Linked DNA regions of Indioceanicola profundi. Each later gene encodes a partner of the first gene's protein in a complex. Links are inferred from orthologs where the notes say so. Each region holds a gene or a part of one and is shown on either strand. Other genes may lie near its edges.

The links.
Region 2: the proteins of DOL89_RS05835 (region 1) and sdhA are in contact, whole or in part, in a crystal structure (PDB 6C12), measured with the Escherichia coli proteins. The link is inferred for Indioceanicola profundi from one-to-one orthologs.

Annotation. Positions count from the first base shown.
Region 1 is NZ_CP030126.1:1,229,344-1,235,980, forward strand. What follows is about bases 2,958-5,845. They hold DOL89_RS05835 (FAD assembly factor SdhE), read left to right. Parts: upstream 2,958-4,207; coding sequence 4,208-4,483; downstream 4,484-5,845. Other genes in these bases: recG (ATP-dependent DNA helicase RecG), read right to left, coding at 2,958-4,122; xth (exodeoxyribonuclease III), read right to left, coding at 4,499-5,275; erpA (iron-sulfur cluster insertion protein ErpA), read right to left, coding at 5,359-5,745. Outside these bases: flagellar motor switch protein FliN, read left to right, coding at 1-139; DOL89_RS05820 (Crp/Fnr family transcriptional regulator), read right to left, coding at 319-1,017; DOL89_RS05825 (DUF502 domain-containing protein), read left to right, coding at 1,313-2,041; more of recG, read right to left, coding at 2,038-2,957; dgt (dGTP triphosphohydrolase), read left to right, coding at 5,849-6,637. UniProt on the Escherichia coli protein: An FAD assembly protein, which accelerates covalent attachment of the cofactor into other proteins.
Region 2 is NZ_CP030126.1:120,982-135,162, forward strand. Bases 10,557-13,552 are described here. They hold sdhA (succinate dehydrogenase flavoprotein subunit), read right to left. Parts: upstream 12,952-13,552; coding sequence 11,161-12,951; downstream 10,557-11,160. Other genes in these bases: DOL89_RS00640 (succinate dehydrogenase iron-sulfur subunit), read right to left, coding at 10,557-11,136; sdhD (succinate dehydrogenase, hydrophobic membrane anchor protein), read right to left, coding at 12,961-13,359; sdhC (succinate dehydrogenase, cytochrome b556 subunit), read right to left, coding at 13,377-13,552. Also shown: DOL89_RS00575 (hypothetical protein), read left to right, coding at 79-381; DOL89_RS00580 (MmcB family DNA repair protein), read left to right, coding at 452-979; DOL89_RS00585 (hypothetical protein), read right to left, coding at 980-2,383; DOL89_RS00590 (BON domain-containing protein), read right to left, coding at 2,370-2,966; DOL89_RS00595 (N-acetylmuramoyl-L-alanine amidase family protein), read right to left, coding at 3,094-3,855; DOL89_RS00600 (response regulator), read right to left, coding at 4,150-4,989; DOL89_RS00605 (DUF1194 domain-containing protein), read right to left, coding at 5,389-6,180; DOL89_RS00610 (PRC-barrel domain-containing protein), read left to right, coding at 6,466-7,206; DOL89_RS00615 (septation protein A), read left to right, coding at 7,270-7,857; DOL89_RS00620 (TM2 domain-containing protein), read right to left, coding at 7,876-8,184; DOL89_RS00625 (SDR family oxidoreductase), read left to right, coding at 8,293-9,090; DOL89_RS00630 (hypothetical protein), read left to right, coding at 9,270-9,644; DOL89_RS00635 (L,D-transpeptidase family protein), read left to right, coding at 9,751-10,284; more of DOL89_RS00640, read right to left, coding at 10,354-10,556; more of sdhC, read right to left, coding at 13,553-13,778; DOL89_RS00660 (GNAT family N-acetyltransferase), read left to right, coding at 14,127-14,181. UniProt on the Escherichia coli protein: Two distinct, membrane-bound, FAD-containing enzymes are responsible for the catalysis of fumarate and succinate interconversion; the fumarate reductase is used in anaerobic growth, and the succinate dehydrogenase is used in aerobic growth.

The DNA.
Region 1 (6,637 bases):
CATCGTGGAACTGGACCGGAAGATCGACGATCTCTCCGACATCATCGTTTCCGGCCGCATGGTGGGACGGGGCGAGGTGACCATCGTCGAGGACAAGATCGCCGTCACGTTCCGCGAATTCTCCCGCACCAACGGCTGAGCTGCGGGCAAAAAGAAAGCCGGCTGCAAGCAGCCGGCTAAGATGAAGGGAGCCTCATAAGGAGGTTGAAGCCTTAACCGTGGCGAAAACGTCACGGTCAAGCACCTCATATATAGGCGCTCGCCATGGCGATGAAAAGGGTCAAATGAGTGTTGCCACCGGCACACACTTTTTTGCATTCAGTCGCCGCGCACATCCTCCACCATTTCCTCCAGCCGCTCGAAATCCAGCACCACGAGCGCGTTCCCGCGTCGTTCCACCAGCTCGTCGCGGGCGAGATCGCTGAACACCCGCGCCACCGTTTCGCGGGTGGTGCTGACCCGGCTGGCGATGTCGGAATGGATGGGAATGGGGACGATCTCCGCCGTGTTCCCGATCCGCTTGCCGGCCTTGGCGAGGCGCAGGATTTCCGCATGGACGCGGTTGTTCGCACCCAGCGTGCTGAGATCCATGATGCGGCCGGTGGACTGGCGGATGATCCGGGCCAGTCGCCGCATCACCAGCCAGGCCACGTCCGGGTGGCTCGTCACCGTTTCCTGGAACAGCCGGGGCGACATGAAGGCGACCATGGTTTCCGTCAGCGCCACGATGCTGGCCGAGCGCGGCTCGTTGTCGATGGCCGACAACTCGCCCAGCCAGCCGCCGGCGTCGATATCGTCGAAGGTGATCTCCCGGCCCGAGAGCGAGTAATTCACCACCCGCACCCGTCCTTCCACGATCAGGCAGACATCGCGGCTTTCCGACGAGCGATCGATGATCTGCTCATGCGGGTGGAAGTGCCGCCAACTGCATTGCCGCGCGAGATTCGCCCGCTCCGCAGGGGAGAGGGCCTGCAGCAGGTCGATGCGGTCGAGGCTGGCGGGATGGAGTTCGCTCACGGGCGGAATCCGGCTGGTTCGGAGAGCGGAGGATACATCCCTTGATCCCGGATGGAAACCGCCTGCGACGCACGCACCCGAGATTTGGGCCATGCGGCAGGCGCGCGCACCGGCACGGGGCGCCCTTGCACCGGCACCGCTGCTGACGCACCCTGGATTGCGGGGATGTGGCGGCGTCCCTACATGCAAACGAACCGCCTGCCAGGTTAATCCGGAGAGTCTGTCCTTGAAGCCTTCGTCCCGAGACAATCCCGGTTCAGACAAAAGCGCCGAGACGCAGAAGGGCCGCTACGGCATGACCCTGGCCGGCCGGCTGCGAGCCTACCTGTTCGCCGGCATCCTGGTGACGGCGCCGATTTCCATCACGCTCTACCTCGCCTGGCTGTTCATCGGGGCCATCGACGGGCTTGTGAACGGCCTCATTCCGGCCAGGTACAATCCGGAAACCTACCTGCCCTTCACCGTCCCCGGCGTGGGGCTGCTGGTGGTGCTGATCTTCCTGATCCTGGTCGGGATGTTCACGGCCGGCTTCATGGGCCGGTTCATGGTGCGGCTGGGCGAGGGGCTGGTCAACCGCATGCCGGTCATCCGCAGCGTCTACAACGCCCTGAAGCAGATATTCGAGACCGTGCTGGCCAACCAGTCCCAGGCATTCCGCGAGGTGGTGCTGGTCGAGTATCCCCGCAAGGGCATCTGGGCCATCGGCTTCATCACCGGTACGACCGAAGGGGAGGTGCAGGACATCACGGCGGATGAGGTGGTCAATGTCTTCCTGCCGACCACGCCCAACCCCACCTCGGGTTTCCTGCTGATCCTGCCGAGGTCCGAACTGATCCCGCTGACCATGACGGTGGAGGACGGGATCAAGATGGTGGTCTCCGGCGGCATCGTCACGCCGCCCGACCGGCGGCCGGAGGATGTGCGGGGCAAGAAGATCGTGCCGCCGATCGACCCTTCCGCCGGCGGCGTACCTGTGGTGGAGCATCCCGTTCCCGTGCGGGAACGGGAACAAGCGGGGGATTAGCCCGACCGCAGATACTTCACCGCCGCATCCCGCTCGAACAGGTACAGCAGCACGCGCAGCGCCTGACCGCGCGGCTTCTCCAGTTCCGGGTCGCGGTCGATGATGAGCTGGGCATCGTCGCGGGCGGCGGCCAACAGCTCCCCATGCACGGTGACATCGGCCAGCCGGAACTCCGGCAGGCCGGACTGGCGGGTGCCCAGCACTTCGCCCGCACCCCGCAGCTCCAAATCCTTTTCCGCGATGATGAAGCCGTCCTCCGTGTCCCGCATGGTCTCCAGCCGGGCGCGGGCGGTCTCCCCCAGAGGACGCTCATAGAGCAGCAGACAGGTGCTGGCCCCGGTGCCGCGCCCCACACGCCCGCGGAGCTGGTGGAGCTGGGCGAGGCCGAAGCGTTCGGCATGCTCGATCACCATGATGGTGGCCTCGGGAACGTTCACCCCGACCTCGATCACCGTGGTGGCGACCAGCACGTCGAGTTGGCCCTCCGCGAAGGCTGCCATGACGGCGTCCTTCTCCGCCCCCTTCATCTTTCCGTGGACCAGCCCGACGCGGTCGCCCAGGAACTCGCGCAGCGTGGCATGGCGGAAGGTGGCGGCGGCGAGATCCACCGTCTCCGACTCCTCCACCAGCGGGCAGACCCAGTAGATGCGCTGGCCGTTCCGGATGGCGCGGGGCAGGCTGTGCACCACCTCGTCCAGCTTCTCCGCGGCCGGCATCACCAGCGTCTTCACCGGCTGGCGCCCCGGCGGCTTCTCATCCAGGCGGGAGACATCCATGTCGCCATAGGCGGTCAGCGTCAGGGTGCGGGGAATCGGCGTGGCGGTCATCACCAGCGTGTCCACCCCGCGCCCCTTGGCGGCGAGCTGGAGCCGCTGGTGGACGCCGAACTTGTGCTGCTCGTCGATCACGGCCAGGGCCAGATCGCGGAACGCCACGTCCTCCTGGAAGATGGCATGGGTGCCGACCAGGATATCGATCTCCCCGCTCAGCAGCCGGTCCAGCACCGCCTGCCGCGCCTTGCCCTTGTCGCGGCCGGTCAGGATGGCGAGGCGCACGCCGGCGGCATCGGCCAGCGGGGCCAGGCTGTCGGCATGCTGCCGCGCCAGGATTTCCGTCGGGGCCATCAGTGCGGCCTGCGCCCCGGTCTCCACCGCGTTCAGCATGGCCATCAGCGCCACAACGGTCTTGCCGCTGCCGACATCGCCCTGGAGCAGGCGGAGCATCCGCACCGGCTGCCCCATGTCGGCATAGATGTCGGCCAGGGAGCGCTGCTGCGCGCCTGTCAGCGTATAGGGCAGGGCGGCCGCGACCTTCGCCCGCAGCCGCCCGTCGCCCGTGACCTCCCGGCCCGACAGACGCCGCTGATGCCAGCGGACCAGGGCAAGGGCGAGCTGATTCGCCAGCAGCTCGTCGAAGGCCAGCCGGGCGCGGGCGGGGCCGTTGGGATCGATGTCCCGCTCCGTCTCCGGGCAGTGCAGGGTGGTCAGGGCCGACTTCCACTCCGGCCAGCCCTGCCGCTTCAGCCATGCCGCATCCTGCCATTCCGGCATGTCCGGCGCACGGGCCAGGGCGGCCTGGATCGCCGTGCGCAAGGGCTTCGGGTTCAGGCCGCCGGTCAGCGGATAGGTAGGCTCCACCTTGGCCAGGGGCGGGGAATCCTCCGCCGGGCCGTAATAGTCCGGGTGCACGATCTGGAGCTGGCCGTTGAACCGCTCCGCCTTGCCGGACACGGTGATCTTCTGCCCGACCGGCAGCTTCTTGCCCAGCCAGTCGCCCTTCACATGGAAGAAGACCAGATCCATCATGCCGGTATGGTCGGTGCAGCGGATCCGGTATGGCCGGTTGGCCTGGACCGGCGGGGCGTGCCCGTCCACCCGGACGGTCAGGGTGACCACGCGGCCGTCCGGCGCCTCCGCGATGCTGCCCACGGCCATGCGGTCGATCAGGCCGCTCGGCTTGTGCCAGAGCAGGTCAACCACATGCGGGCCGGCCAGCCGCTCCGCCAGTTTGCCGAGCCGGGGGCCGAGGCCGGGCAGGGAGGAGATGGGGGCGAAGAGGGGAAAGAGGATTTCAGGGCGCAAGGGCCGCTCACAGGCAAGCTGACAGGGAACGTGACTGGTTCTATATCGTACCACATCTGTTCCTTCACCCATGGAAAAGAAGCCCATGACCGCCGATCCCGAGACCGTGCTCGACCCGCGCCGCAAGCGCCTGATCTTCAGGAGCTGGCACCGGGGTACGAAGGAGATGGACCTGCTGATGGGCAGCTTCGCCGACCGGCACATGGCCGGTTTCACGGATGAGCAGGTGGCCCGGTACGAGTCCCTGCTGGAGCTGTCAGACCCCGACCTCTACAACTGGATCACGGGGGCGGAGCAGGCGCCGGAGGATGTGCGCAGCGACGTTTTCGACCTGCTGGCGGCGCACCGCTACGCGGGCTAGACCGCCGGGTAGATCTCAGGCGTCGGTAAGTTCCACGACGACCGGCGTGTGGTCCGACGCCTTTTCCTGTCCGCGCGGCTCCCGGTCGATATCGCAGGCGACGAGACGATCCGCCGCCTGGGGTGAGAGCAGGAAGTGGTCGATGCGAATGCCCAGATCGCGCGGCCAAGCGCCGGCCTGATAATCCCAGAAGCTGTAGGCGTGTTCGGCGGTGGGGTGCAGGGCCCTGAACGCCTCCGTCAGGCCGAGATTCACGATCTCCCTGAACTTGGCCCGCGTCTCCCGCCGGAACAGCGCATCTTCCGACCAGGCAGCAGGATCGTAACAGTCCCGCCCCTCTGGAATGACGTTGTAGTCACCGCCCAGAACGAAGGGAATTTCCTGCTTCAGCAGGGATTGCGCATGGTCCTTCAGCCGGTCCATCCAGCGCAGCTTATAGGGATACTTCTCCGACCCCACCGGATTGCCGTTGGGCAGGTACAAGCTGGCGATGCGCACGCCCGCGACCGTGCCTTCCACATAGCGGGCCTGCTCATCCTCCGGCTCTCCCGGCAGGCGGGTCAGCAGGTCCGTGACCGGCAGCTTGGACAGCAGGGCCACGCCATTATAGCTCTTCTGTCCGACGGCATGGACCTCGTAGCCCATGGCTTCGAAGTCCTTGGCCGGGAAATTCCCCGTCTCGCACTTGATCTCCTGAAGGCAGACGACATCGGGGCCGGCCTTGTCGAGCCATGCCAGCACGTTGGGCAAGCGGGCTTTCACGGAGTTCACGTTCCAGGTGGCGATACGCACGGAAACGATTTCCTTGAGGAAGAAAGGCGGGGAAATCCTGCCGTCGCGCGGGACGACGGCATGGAAGGCTGTGGACGGCTAACTCAAACCGCGAAGGATGAGCCGCAGCCGCAGGAGCTGCTGGCGTTCGGGTTGTTGATCTTGAAATAGGCGCCCATCAGATCCTCGACGAAATCCACCTCGGCCCCGGACAGCAGGTCGAGGGACACGTCGTCCACCACGACCTTCGAGCCGGCATGCTCGAACAAATGGTCGTCCTCGTTCGCCGTGGCGTCGAAGGAGAAGCCGTACTGGAAACCGGAACAGCCGCCGCCCGAGACGGAAAGGCGCAGCATCAGCTCCGGATTTCCCTCCATCTCAGCCAGCTTCTGAATGCGGCGGGCAGCGCTGTCGGTCAGGGTCACGGCGCGACCGCCGAGGCCGCCATTGGGGCCGCCGGGGGTGCCGTGGTCGGTTGCCGTCGTCGCCATGGGCAGGAACCTCGCATCTTCACAATTCGTTCAGCTATGGACAAAGCCACCCCGTGTATGTAAGCGGCCAGTGCGGGTCCGTCAAAGCCCGAGGGAGAGAGCCATGATGGAGTGGTCGCGTCTGCTGTCCCGCAAGCGCCTGCGTAAGGCGGAACAGGCGCCCGAACTGCCGTATCGCAGCGCGTTCGAGATCGATATCGACCGCATCACATTCTCGACCAGCTTCAGGCGCCTGTCGGACAAGCAGCAGGTGCATGGCATCGGTGGCTCCGACTATGTGCGGTCCCGCCTGACCCATTCCATGGAGGCGGCCCGGGTGGGGCGCTCGCTCGGCACCTGGGCCGGCGCACAGATCATCCGGATCTATGGCGAGGACAAGGTCCCGGCGACGCCCTTCGACATCGGGCATGTGGTATCCGCGGCGGCGCTGGCCCATGACCTCGGCACGCCCTGCTTCGCCCATACGGGCGAGGATGTGATTTCGGACTGGTTCAGGGACAGCGGCACCGGTGCGGAAATCCTGGCGAAGCTCCCCCTGCAGCAGCGGAACGAGCTGCGGACGTTCGAGGGCAACGCCCAGGGATACCGGGTGCTGACCCGCCTGCAGGGCTGGCGCGGGGAGGGCGGGTTGCAACTCACGGCCGCCACCCTGGGCACCTACAGCAAATATCCCTGGAGCGCACCGGACAGGCCGGACGCCCAGCGGCCGCACGACCGGAAATACGGCTTCCTGGGTTCGGAACGCGAGCTGTTCTCGGAGATGGCGGAGGAGGTGGGGCTGGTTCCGCGCGGGCCCGACGTCTGGTGCCGGCATCCGCTGGCCTACCTGATGGAGGCGGCGGACGATGCCTGCTACCACGTCGTCGACATCGAGGACGCGGTGAAGATGCGG
Region 2 (14,181 bases), 1.1 Mb from region 1 along the record:
GCTCGCTGGTGAATTCGAACCCAGGGACCTTGCATGTTTCCCGCGGTGGCGACCGGAGCCCAGAATCCGGAACCCGGCATGACGGCAGCCGCAATGACCGTCGCCTCTACCCACACCACCACGCCTTACGGCGTCCCGTCTCCCGTTGATGCACCGGCCACCGGCATCGCCGCCTCCTATGGCGCCGACAAGCTGGCGGCCCAGATCCAGGAGGCGCTTGCGCGCTGCCGCCGCCTGGGTCATCGGGAGCCGAATGTCACCCTGACCCGCCCCACCTCCGTGGTGCTGGCGGTGGAGGGGTTGCTGCAATCCGCCGGACTGGCCGTTCGCGTCGTCCCGGCCCGGATCGGCGGCTGCTCCGTCCTGACCGTCCGGGGCTGACGCGCGGATTGGGCGCAGGCCGGCCCTGCCTGTGGCGGGTTGGCAAGGCCCGTGGCTTTGTTCATGATACGTGCTGATCGGTTTCCCCGAGTCGGCAGCACGTCATGACGGCCAGCGATACTCCTCAATCCACCGCTCCGCCCCCGCCGGGGCGGAGCCCTGGTTCGCGTCCGAAGCGGCGGCGCGCATCACGCGCGGCGTGCGCCGGGCGCTGGCCGACCGTGCCGTTCGCACGCTGCTGGAATTCAGTCTGGCCAATGGCCGGCGGGCCGACATCTTCGGCCTGTCGGAATCGGGGGAGATCACCATCGTCGAGGTGAAGAGCTGCCCGGCCGACTTCCTGTCGGATCACAAATGGCAGGACTATCTGGAGTTCTGCGACCGCTTCTACTTCGCCGTGGACCCCGACTTCCCGCAGGAGCTGATCCCGGAGGAGGTGGGGCTGATGGTGGCCGACGGTTTCGGGGCGGAGGTGCTGCGGGAGGGAACAGCCTGCGCCAAGCTGGCCCCGGCCCGCCGGAAGGCCGTCACTCTGCGCGCCACCCTGACGGCCTGCGCCCGACTGCACCGGCTGGAAGATCCCGGACGGGGAATGTAATCACTGCAGCATCGGCTTGCCGGTCTCGATCTCCACCAGCGCCGCCAGGAAGGGGACGGAGACGTCGCGTCGCTCCAGCCCCAGGTTTGAGCTTTCCGCCTCGCCCAGCGCCGCCACGAAGGTCTGGCGCCAGCGCTGATCGTCGTAGAGCAGCTTTTCGGCCCGCGCCTTCTGGACCATGACCAAAGGGTCGCGCCGCTTGGCCAGCATGGTCTCGATCCGGGCGGCGAAGCCCTCCGCCTCCCTGCGGTTGCCCGCCGCCAGCGCCCCGGCCACCAGCTCCACATAGGTTTCCGCGCGCAGCTCGGCGTCGCCGACCTGGTCGGCATAGGCGCCGGTGAGTTGGAACTCGCCGCGCGCCGCCAGCTTGCCCAGCACCTGCGGCACGGTCCACGGGCTTTCATCCTGGACCGTGCGCAGCAGGCCGAGCGCCAGATTGGGATCGCCCAGATCGCCGGCCGCCACGGCCAGCTCCGGCGGGCAGCAGGCGCCGCGCTCATCCTTGAAGCGGCTGAACTGCTCCTGCACCGTGTTCAGGAACAGGGTGCGGGCGCGGGCCTCGTTGCCGACCTTCAGAAGGGACTGGGCCACCAGCCCGAGTTCCCAGGAGCAGGAGCGGGACCGGGCATAATCCGACGCCTCCTCCGCCAGCTGCATCGCCTGTTCCTTCTTGCCGTTCCAGACCAGGATTTCGGCCACATCGGTCAGGTTATAGATGCGGGTGGCGCAGTCATCGATGCCGCGGGTGATCTCCAGCGCCAGATCGACCTCGCCGGTCAGGGCCAGGGCGCGACCCAGGAACAGATCCTGGCTGCTGGCTCCGCTGCTCACGGCGGCCTGGGCGGTGCCCTGGCGCAGGGCTTCCAGGAAGGGGGAGATGATGCCGGGCACCGGCTCCTTGTTGCCGAACTGGTGATAGGCCACGGCCAGGGACAGCCAGTCCCAGCGCGGCGCCACCACCGGGTCCTCCAGCGGGCTCATCAGGCTGGAGATGCGGTGCAGCAGGCATTCCGTGCTTTCCGGCCTAGCGCAGGCCAGTCCCCTGACCCGGGCTTTGAAACCGACATAGTCGAAGTCGCCGATGAACTGGTTGGTGATGAGCTGCACCGCCAGCGGGCTTTCCGGCAGGCGGGTGACGATGTCGGTCAGCAGCCTGTCCGCCTCCATCAGGTGCTTGGACTGGGTGGCGGGGTCGTAGGAGCGATCGGCCTCCCGGATGGCCTGCATGGCGGCCACGAACTGCCGGTTCGCCTCCGCCACCGCGCTGCTGGTCTGGGCACGGGCAGGGGGCGTCCAGCCGGACAGAAGCAGCAGGGCGGCCGTGACGCACAGCAGACGCACCGCGCCGGCCGACAGGAACCGCGTGGAAACGGCGATGGTCCGACTGCCGTCAGATCCTGACATGGCTGACCACCCGCCGAACGCGCGCCACATTGCGCGCATGCGCGACGACCCGGTCCAGTTCCTGCTGCGAGCGCGCCTTGCCCAGCAGGTAGACGGTCTGGTTCACCACATCGATGCTGAAGTTCCCGGAGGTGATCTCCGGGTCCGTCAGCAGCTTGGTGCGGATCTGCGTGGCGATCCAGGTGTCGGTGGCGCGGTCGGTGATGCCGGACGCGTCATCGATCTGGATTTCATTGATGATCTCCAGCACCCCGTCCGCCTGCCAAGCGAGCCGAACGGCGTCCACCCGCTCATCGGCATTGCGGGCGCGGCCCGTCAGCAGGGCGCGGCCGCGCTCCACCGTGGCGTCCAGGCGGCCGTCCAGCTTTTCGACGCTCCAGCGCGCCAGTATTCCTTCCCGGATTTTGGAGTCGGGAATCGCGGGAGCTTCAGAGGCTCCGACGGCCGTGCCGCCGCCAGGGGGCAGGCTGGCGCAGGCCGCAAGGCCGAGCAGCATCAGTCCGGATGCCAGGGCGCGGATGCCATGGGACGGCAACCGTCCCATGGATTTGTTGGTCTTCGCCACTGCTTGCATGCGCGCCATCGTCCATCCCCTCAAGCCGGCCGCGCGGCTCGGCGCAGCCCCGACACTCTTCCAGATTGCACTTTCAATGTGGTCATTTTCCGACCCATCCACCCTGTTATTCCAGGGAGGCGCGTCCTCCGGCCGGTCAGGCGGTGAAGGGCGCCGTTCGGATCACGGACGCCAGTTCCCGCGCCAGAACCGTCGCAATGCGGCGGCGGGCGCCCGCATCCCGCAGGATCTTCTCGTCCTCGGCATTGCTGAGAAAACCGGTCTCCACCAGCACGGACGGAACGTCCGGCGCTTTCAGCACGGCGAAGTTGGCGGAGCGCATGGGGTTGTCCAGCAGCCGAAGTTCCTTGCCCGCCCCGGACACCAGGGTCTGCTTGGCCAGCAGGGAGGCGCGCTTCACCCGTTCCGCAGTCAGGTCGGCCAGGATATTCTGCAGCGCCGCGTCCATGTCGCTGGTATCCACCCCCAGCGCATCGGCCAGGTTCTCCTGCTTCGCGATGGCGGCGGCGAAGGCGTCCGTCGCCTTCTCCGACAGCGTATAGGCGGACAGGCCGCGCGCCCGCGGGTCAGGCGCACTGTCGGCATGGATGGAGATGAACAGCTCTGCCCGTGCCGCCCGTGCGCGCTCCACCCGTTCCTTCAGATCCAGGAACTCGTCCGTGTCCCGGGTCAGCACGGCGGCTGTCCCGGTCTGGCGGGAGATGGCCTGGGCCATCTGCCTGGCGATGTCGAGCGTGATGTCCTTTTCCAGCGTCCCCCGCGCGCCGATGGCGCCGGGATCGCGGCCGCCATGGCCCGGATCGATGACGATCAGGCGCGGCGGGCCGGGCTTGCGGGCAGGCGCGCCGGACGCGGCGACGGATTGCGCGGATGCCGGTCCCGCTGGCCAGCCGGTCAATCCGATGACCGGCAATCCCGAGGCAATGCGAAGAAAAGACCTGCGATCCATGGATCAACCCGCGCGGGAAACCGGCGACGGCCGGCTCCTCTCTCCGCGGCGTATGTTCTAGTCATGCGCACAGCTTCCGCAACAGAAACCTGTGCACGGTGTGCGGTCCGGAGCGCAGTGTTGCTGGCCGGGCACGGCGGTGCCCGCAGCAGCGCGGAACGGGGCGGGCGCGCGCTCCGTACCCATCCCGTTCCACGTCCCGCGACTATGGCGGAGGAGCCTGCGGACAGGCCCCGGCCGGCGTCAGCGGGCGCTCTGCATGCCGTCGCGCTCCTTGCGCTGGGCAAGGGCGGCCAGGGCCGGAATTCGAGCTTCGGCGCTCGGGGCAAAGACCGCCTGGGTGATGGCCCGCTCGATCTCCTCCCGGGTGAAGGGCTTGCGGATGATCGGCCCCAGATGCTCCAGCCCGCGGCGCTGAAGCTCGTCGGCGAAGGCGGTGACGAAGATGATCGGCAGCTCCGACGTCCGGCGCAGCATCTGGGCGGTGGTGATGCCGCTGTCCCCGTGGGCGAGGCGGAGGTCCATGAGGGCGAGCGTGGGGCGGCAGGCCTTGGCGGTGGACAGGGCGGCGTCCATGGTTGCGGCGGTGCCGCACACCTTGTGGCCCATGCCGCGCACCGTCTCGGCCAGGTCATAGGCGATGATGGCGTCGTCCTCGACGATCATGATGCTGGCGATCAACGCCTCCCGCACGGCCTCCTGCGCCTCCGTCATCCGGGTGCGCGCCTCTTCCCGGCTCAGCTCCAGGACGGAGCCGGCCTCGGCGACCGGCAGGGCCTCCAGATTGACCAGCAGGTACAGGCGGCGCTGCGTCTCGGGCAGGAGGGACAGGGCCGCCTTGATGGGATGCCCGACCTCCTCGATCTGGAAGGTCCGGCCGCTCTCATCGAACAGCCGGTTCAGCAGGGCGTAGAGCGGCAGCCGGCTGTTCCCGCCCAGCCCGGCGTCTCCGGGGGCAGCCAGGGCCGCCTCCACGGCGCGCCCGACCAGAGCGTCGCCGGCTTCCCCGTCTCCGGTCAAAGCGCGGGCATAGCGGCGCAGATACGGCAGATGGGCCAGCAACTGCTCGGCGTTGGCGTCCATAACAGTGTCCTTCTTAATTCGGCCGGAACGATGGCGCGATGCCGCGTCCGTCGTGGCCGAAACCCTCGGGCGCCACCAACAGCGCGGCGACCTTCATTGTGGACAGATTTCGCCGCGATGCCATTCCACAGGAGGGGTGATCCCTCCGAGTTGACCATTCGGACCGAATCTCACGTTATTACCCCTGGGAATCCGCCGTGAACCATCTATCGACGCCGACGACGCAGCCCTTCTTGAAACGAACGGAAAAAATTTACGTGGGAACCGCATCCGACTCACCCTGTTGGGCCGGACACTGGTGCGTTGCCTCCCTGAACCGCCAGAAACTGGAGCCGCCTGCCGCGCGTCGGCAGCGGCTCTTTTTCTGTCCAGGCGGAGGGAAAGAGGTTCGAAAGGCGGTCAGGGCAGGGCCGCCGCCTGATTCCGCATGTCGGTCGACGCCGGCAGTGCGGCGATTTCGCGCACCAGTTTGGACAGGATGGCCTGCCCGAAGGTGGAGAAATCCTCCGCCACCAGGATGAAGGCGCCGGGGCCGCCGATGACCTGGTCCTGGAAATAGCGGTCCAGATCCAGCGGCGGCAGACCGCCCCAGGGATTCGGGCGGCTGTTCAGGATGGGCAGGGCGTTGATGGTGATTCCCGCAGCGACCGCCGCGTCGCGGGCCTCCGCCGGCGGTCGGCCGCGGTTGGAATAGCCGTCGCCCGAAATGTCGATTACCTGACGGGAGCCTTCGAAACCGTTGCCCGGGAACAGGGCGGTGGCGAAATCGATCGCCGCGCCGATGCTGGTCCAGAAGGCGGTGCCGATGGGCGCTTCCGCCAGCCGCCCGGCAAAGGCGCGGGCGCTGTTCGCGTCCTGCACCACGCTCCACCCCACCACCTGGTTCTGATAGCCGTCGTCGGCCCATTCCACATAAGTGACGGCGATGCGGCCCATGGGGCCGGACTGGATGGCCTCGACCACCTGCGGGCTGCTCAGCGCGTTGGCGTAGCCCTTGCGCTGCAACTCCGCCTCCTGCGCATCCACGCTGCCGGACACGTCCACCAGCAGCACCAGCTCAAGATCCACCGGAAGATCGCCGGCGCCCTGGCCCAGGGCCGGAGCGGACATCGCGGCGGTGATACAGACCGCAAGGCGGATGGCCCGTCCGAATCCCTGCCACGCCGCCCGAAACCTCGCCGCTGCTTCCATTCCCGCTCCTACCGCCGGGCGTCCGTGTCCGGCCTGCATCCCGTTCAGCGTGCCCCAGACGTTACAGCGGGGCAACCCCGCAGGGGAGCCAGCCCGGGCTACGCCATCGGGGTGCCGTCACCCCCTTCGCCGCCAGCATGAGGCCCGGAGTGCTGCGTGCAAGGGCCGGACCGCCCATCCGCCGGGGAGCCACCCGGCCGGCGGAACCCGGCACGCCGGGCCGGGGTTCCCGAAAGGGGGGGAAAGCCGGCCCCGCTCCATCCGGGACATACGGGGAGATGGCCCATGCTGTGGAATTTCGACGAGCTGAAGGGTTTCAGGCTGCATGCCACCGACGGCGATCTGGGGCATGTGCATGACGTGCTGTTCGAGGATGACAGCTGGCATGTCCGCTATCTGGTGGTGGATACCGGCTGGATCTTCGGGCGCCGTGTCCTGATCGGTCCGCAGGCGTTGGGGGAGCCGGACGGTTCCACCCGCACCATCCCGGTACGCCTGACCCAGGAGCAGGTGAAGCAGAGCCCGTCCATTGATACCGACAAGCCGGTGGGCCGCCAGCAGGAGGACGCGATCTACCGCTATTACGGCTGGACGCCCTATTGGACGGCCGGCGGAGCGGTGGGCCTTCCAGGCGATCCCATGCTTGACGTGGTCGGCGGCGCTGTCGATCCGGCATCCCTCGGCCAGCCGGAAGGCGACCCGCACCTGCGTAGCGCGCGGGAGGTGTCGGGCTACACGGTGCAGGCGGGCCGCAGGGATATCGGCCGCGCAAGCACCCTGCTGCTGGACACGGCCGTCTGGCAGGTCAGATGGCTGGTGGCCGATGTCGGCAGCGCGATAACCAGCCGTCTGGTGCTGGTCGCGCCGGAATGGGTGCGGGGATTGGACTGGCCGGAGGCGCGGATTCACGTCGCTGCCGACGCAGACAAGATCGCCAATGCCCCGGCCTATGATCCGACCAGGAGTCTGGGGCGGGAGCAGGAGCGGGCGGTCTATGAATGGCACGGGCAGCGGCCGTACTGGTGAAGCTCCCGGACGCAGGATCGATGCCTCTGGCGCTGCAGCAGCGGGCGCGCTACATGCTGTGGCATGAGCCCGATCCTACGCCTCGCACTGGAAGCCGGCCCTCTGGCCGTCTTCTTCGTCACCAACAATCTCTACGGCCTGATGACCGGCACGGGGGCCTTCATGGTCGCCACCACGCTGGCGCTGGCCATGTCCTGGCAGCTGGAGCGGCGGTTGCCGGTCATGCCGCTGGTGGGCTGCTTCTTCGTGCTGCTGTTCGGCGGGCTGACGCTCTGGCTGGATGACGAGCTGTTCATCAAGATCAAGCCGACGGCGGTGAACCTTCTGTTCGCCGCGGCCCTGTTCACCGGGCTGGCGATGAAGCGCAACCTGATGAAGATCGTGATGGGCACGGTTATGGAGATGGATGATGCCGGCTGGCGCATCCTGACCGTGCGCTGGGCTTGGTTCTTCGTGCTGCTGGCCATCCTGAACGAGGTGGTCTGGCGGAGCTTCAGCACGGACGTCTGGGTGAACTTCAAAGTGTTCGGCATCATGCCGCTGACCCTGCTGTTCAGCGCCTTCCAGGTGCCCGTCATCATGCGGCATCAGATTCAGACGAACGACCCTGCGACAGGGTCTCCAGCAACGGCAGGCGAGGAGCCGAAATAGGCTCCTCGCCTGCTTGGATCAGCGTAGCTGCGCGATCAGGCGATTGTTGTGATCACGCGTCATGCCAGGAATCAGGAAGGCGTCGACAAGCACCCAGATGCACAGGGGACTAAGAAACAGAAATCCGATGCCGATGACGGAGGTCAGCACGCCGATGATGCAGAGCGCGAGCTGAAACAGGCCCAGCCCGACGGAACCCAGGTAGAAGCGGTGCGCTCCGATCCCGCCCAGGAAGAGCCAGAGAAGATAGGCGACGCCGATCGACTTCTTGTTCGAGGCATACTGCATCATGGGAAGGTCATCGTATGACGCTGGACGGTCGGTCATTGGAACTATCCTCCCAGGTTGTGCTTGCGGAACAATGTCGTTTCCTAAACTCAGGATATAATCAAGCCACGTTCCCGTTCTGCATGTAACTACCGTCGAGGGATCGCGATGAAGTTCAAGGACCAGGTCGTCTGGGTCACGGGTGCTTCCAGCGGGATCGGGGAGGCGCTGGCGAAGGCGCTGGCCGGGCAGGGAGCCAAGCTGATCCTCTCCGCCCGCCGGGTGGAGGAGTTGGAGCGGGTGCGCAACGAATGCGGCGGCCACAACGCCCCGCTGGCGCTGGTGCCCATGGACGTGGCCGAGCTGGACTCGATTCCCGACAAGGTCAGTCAGGCGCTGGAGGCGTTCGGGCGCATCGACATGGTGGTCAACAATGCCGGTATCAGCCAGCGCTCCCTGGCGATGGAGACCGGGATTGCCGTGGACCAGCGGCTGATGCAGGTGAACTACTTCGGGACCGTGGCGGTGACCAAGGCCCTTTTGCCGCATCTGGTCCGGCAAGGCTCCGGTCGGATCGTCAGCGTCACATCGGTTGTCGGCAAGTTCGGCACGCCCTACCGCAGTGCCTATGCCGCGTCCAAGCACGCCGTCCATGGCTTCATGGAGGCGCTCAGGGCGGAGATCGCCGGCACTGGAGTCAAGGTGCAGCTTGTCATGCCGGGCTTCATCCGCACCCAGGTCTCCGTCAACGCGCTGACCGGCGATGGCAGCGCGCTCGGCGCCATGGATCAGGCCCAGGCTCAGGGCATGGACCCGGATGAGGCCGCCCGCCGCATTCTTTCCGGTATCGAAACGGATGCGCTGGAAATCTATGTCGGTGGTCCGAAGGAGCGGTTCGGCCTGTTCCTGAAGCGCTTCTTCCCCGGCCGCTTTGCCAAGTTCATCGCCAGCGCCAAGGTGCGGTAACCGGCTACAGGCTGCCGATTGTAACGCCTTGGTTTCGCTGCTTGCGTGTGCGGCCTTCCCCGATATTTCATCCATGCCGGACGGGCAGAATGCCAGCCGCCCCGGCATGCCGCCCGTCCCGGCCTGACCCGCACGCCGTGGCGCAGGCCGACCGACGACCGATCTTGAAAGGGAGAGCCATGCGCTCCGTCAACCATTCCGCCGAGCCGGCCCGGGCGGGCCGCCGGTCGGCCGCCCGCGTTCTGACCCTGACCTCCGCTGTCGGCCTGCTGGCGCTCAGCGGCTGTATTTCCGTCCATGACGGTGGGGGGGACAGCTCGGAATACCGCCCGCGCTCCGCCACCGATCTCTGCCGGCGGGAGGTGTGGCGCTCCTACCACGAGGATTACAAGATCAACTACGATCTGCCGGAACTGTCCACCAGCAGCAACAGCCAGATGGTGGTCCAGTCCTTCACGCTGGTGCCGGAGCGCGGCCGGGCGGATGTGGAGCGGCGGACCATCCGTTGCACCGTGACCGACGGGGCGCTCACCGGCGTGACCACGCTGAACTGAAGGGGACTGGCCGGGGCAGCGCCACCCTTTTTTTACACGGAAGCAGTCATTGTCGCTCTGCTAGCCTGACCAGGTATTCAGGCGGCGGAGCGGCAAGACGGTGGCGGTGCGGACGAGACGACAGTTCCTGGCAGGCGCGATGGGCGTGTCCGCCGTCGCCCTGCTCTCCCCGATCCCGGCGGCGGAGGCCGCCCGGTCCTCAGGTGCTGCGGAGGCGGGGATCAACCGGGTGCTGATCCTGAAGAAGCGCCGGCTGCTGCGCCTCATGCAGGATCATCTGATCGTCAAAGAGTACAGGGTGGCGCTGGGCCGCAATCCTATCGGCCATAAGGAGCGCGAGGGCGACGGCCGCACGCCGGAAGGCCACTACCACATCGCTTGGCGCAACCCGGAAAGCGCCTTCCACCTGTCGCTGAACATCTCCTACCCGTCCCAGGCGGACAGGGAGGCGGCCGCGGCGCGGGGCGTCAATCCCGGCGGCCTGATCATGATCCACGGCCAGCCCAACCGGGTTGCGGGCAAGCCCTATGTGAAGCGCTGGGGCGACTGGACCGACGGTTGCGTCGCGGTCCAGAACCATGAGATGGAGGAGATCTGGCGCTTGGTGCCGGATTTCACGCCGGTTGAAATCAGGGCCTGACCGGCCGGACATGGAAAACCCCGCCCGGCGAGCCGGGCGGGGTTCTTACCAGATGGATATACCCGAGCCTCAGCCCGCGCGATCCACCATCAGCTTCTTGATCTCCGAGATCGCCTTGGCGGGGTTCAGGCCCTTCGGGCAGGTCTGGGTGCAGTTCATGATGGTGTGGCAGCGGTACAGGCGGAACGGGTCCTCCAGCATGTCCAGCCGCTCCCCCTGCATCTCGTCACGGCTGTCCGCGATGAAACGATAGGCCTGGAGCAGGACCGCCGGGCCGAGATACCGGTCGCCGTTCCACCAGTAGCTGGGGCAGGAGGTGGTGCAGCAGAAGCAGAGGATGCACTCATAGAGGCCGTTCAGCTTCTCCCGCTCCTCCGGGCTCTGCAGCCGCTCGCGCGACGGGGCAGGGGTCTGGGTCTGCAGCCACGGCTTCACGCTGGCGAGCTGGGCGTAATTCCGGGACAGGTCGGGGACGAGGTCCTTCACCACCGGCTGGTGCGGCAGCGGGTAGATCTTGACGTCGCCCTTCACCTCGTCGATCGGCTTCAGGCAGGCCAGGGTATTGCGGCCATCGATGTTCATGGCGCAGGAGCCGCAGATGCCCTCGCGGCAGGAGCGGCGGAAGGTCAGGGTGGCGTCCACATCGTTCTTGATGTGGATCAGCGCGTCCAGAACCATCGGCCCGCACTTGTCGAGGTCGATCTCGAAGATGTCTTCGCGCGGATTCTCGCCCGTGTCGGGATCGTACCGGTAGATGCGGAACCGGCGGGTCCGCTTGGCCTCCGCGGCGGCGGACCGAACGGTGTTGCCGGGCTTGACCTTGGAATTGGCAGGAAGCGTGAACTCAGCCATTTTGAATATTCTCCCGGCGCGTTCTCAATACACCCGCTTCTTCGGCGGGAACACCTGGACCTCGTTGGTCAAGGTGTAGAGGTGGACGGGGCGGTCGCCCAGGGTGACCTTGCCGGCATCGTCCACCCAGACGGTGGAGTGCTTCATCCAGTTCTCGTCGTCGCGCTCCGTGAAGTCCTCGCGGGCGTGGGCGCCGCGGGATTCTTTGCGGTTGACGGCGGAGTTGATGGTGGCGACGGCCTGGTACATCAGGTTGTCCAGCTCCAGCGCCTCCACGAGGTCGCTGTTCCACATCATGGAGCGGTCGGCGAGCTGGAGGCGCGGGCGCTGGGCCCAGACCTGCTCCATGAGCTGCGCGCCCTCCCGCATCACCTCGCCGGTGCGGAAGACCGCGCAGTTGTTCTGCATGACCTTCTGCATCTCGAGCCGCAGATGCGCGACACGGATGTCGCCCTTGGCATGGCGGGTCTTGTCCAGCCGCTCCAGCGCCTTGTCGGCGTTGTCGGCCGGCAGGCTCTTGTGGGCCGCACCCTTCTCCACGATCTCGGCGGCGCGGATGGCGGCGGCGCGGCCGAACACCACGAGGTCGAGCAGGGAGTTGGAGCCGAGGCGGTTGGCGCCGTGGACGGAGACGCAGGCCGCCTCGCCGATGGCCATCAGGCCGGGCACGACGCGGTCCGGGTCCTCGGCGGTCGGGCAGACCACCTCGCCCTTATAGTTCGTCGGGATGCCGCCCATGTTGTAGTGCACGGTCGGCAGCACCGGGATCGGCTCCTTGGTCACGTCCACGCCGGCGAAGACCTTCGCGGTCTCCGCGATGCCGGGCAGGCGCTCATGGATGATGCTGGGGTCCAGATGCTCCAGATGCAGGTGGATGTGGTCCTTGTTGGGACCGACGCCGCGGCCTTCCCGGATTTCGATGGTCATGGAGCGGCTGACCACGTCGCGGGACGCCAGGTCCTTCGCCGACGGGGCATAGCGCTCCATGAAGCGCTCACCCTCGCTGTTGGTCAGGTACCCGCCTTCGCCGCGCACGCCCTCGGTGATCAGGCAGCCAGCGCCGTAGATGCCGGTGGGGTGGAACTGGACGAACTCCATGTCCTGCATCGGCAATCCTGCGCGCAGCACCATGCCGCCGCCGTCGCCGGTGGAGGTATGGGCGGAGGTGCAGGAGAAGTAGGCGCGGCCGTAACCGCCGGTCGCCAGCACCGTCTGGTGGGCGCGGAAGCGGTGGATGGTGCCGTCATCCAGGTTCCAGGCCAGCACGCCGCGGCAGACCCCGTCCTCATCCATGATGAGGTCCAGGGCGAAGTACTCGATGAAGAACTCCGCCTGATGCTTCAGGGACTGCTGGTACAGCGTGTGCAGGATGGCGTGGCCGGTACGGTCGGCCGCGGCGCAGGTGCGGTAGGCCTGGGTCTTGCCGTACTGGGCGGTCATGCCGCCGAAGGCGCGCTGGTAGATCTTGCCTTCCGCCGTGCGGCTGAAGGGCACGCCGTAATGCTCCAGCTCGATGATGGCTGGGATGGCCTCGCGGCACATGTACTCGATGGCGTCCTGGTCGCCCAGCCAGTCCGACCCCTTCACGGTGTCGTACATGTGGTAGCGCCAGTCATCCTCGCCCATGTTGCCGAGTGCCGCGGAGATGCCGCCCTGGGCGGCCACGGTGTGGCTGCGGGTGGGGAAGACCTTGGTGATGCAGGCCGTCTTCAGCCCCTTCTCGGCCATGCCGAAGGTGGCGCGGAGGCCGGCGCCGCCGGCTCCGACGACGACGACATCATAGTAATGGTCCTGGATCTGGTACGCCGTGCCCATGGCTCTTCCTCACGCCCCCAGTGCAATCTTCAGAACGGCAAAGGCGCTGGCCAGCGCCAGCACAAGGGCCAGGCCCTTGGTCCCCGCAACCGCGGCGGTCTTTCCCAGCTTGCCGTGAATATAGTCCTCAAAGACCTCCTGCATACCGTACGCGGCGTGGTGGAATGTCACGCCGATGGTCAGCAGCATCAGCACGGCGTTCACCGGGCTGCGCAGGAATTCGACCATGCCCGGATAGCCTTCGTCCATCAGCCCGATCACGGAGAAGACGAACCAGATCACCAGCGGCACATAGGCCAGGGACAGCAGGCGGTAGCTCAGCCAGTGGTGCGCGCCCGACTTGGCGGAGCCGAGGCCGCGCACACGGCCCAGGTCGGAGCGGTAGGAGTGCGGAGTATCGGTGGTCATCGCTGTTTCTCCTGCGCTCAGGCGGCCACGATGGCGGCGATGATGGTGATGACGGTCAGCGCCACCGACCCGCCCCAGACGACATAGCCGCCCTGGTAGACGGCCTGCAGCTCAAGCCCCTTGCCGGCATCCCAGAACAGGTGCCGGACGCCGTTCAGCGTGTGGTACCACAGCGCCCAGACCCAGCCGGCCAGCAGCAGCCAGCCAATGGGGGAGCCCAGGAAGGCCGAAACGGTCTCGTAGGCGTCCGGCCCGGCCGCAGCGGCGATCAGCCACCAGGCCAGCACCAGCGTGCCGACGGTCAGGCCGACCCCGGTGATGCGGTGGGTGATGGAGGCGATCGCGGGCAAAGGCAGGCGGTAAACCTGAAGATGCGGCGAGAGCGGCCGTTGCCTCTTGGCCGTCTGGGTGTCGGACATGGCTAGCACTTCCTCGATCGTTCCAGGGGCGCGTCCGCCCCGGGGCCGTCCTGTAGCGCCCGGGCGGGCACTACATGGAAAAGACGGTATGCAGGCGGCCGGCTCCGCAGGCAGGCGGTTCGACGTGAATCTCGGGTGAGTGAATTACGCCGCTAAGGCCGGTCCGTCAATCTTTGCCGGTGCAACAGAGGGGTAGATGCTTTCCGGGGCAAGTGCCTGATACGAATGGATATTGCGTTGCAACAGCATTCCGGAGGCTTCGTCGGGGCGAAATTTTTCCAGCGCCTGTACCGCCGCGGGGAGGCCGGCTAAGCTGCTGCCTCTGCCCGCCACGCTGTCCGGTCCGCCATGACGCTTCCCACCGCCGTGTCCGAACCTCCCGCCATTCCGCTGGACCGGGTGG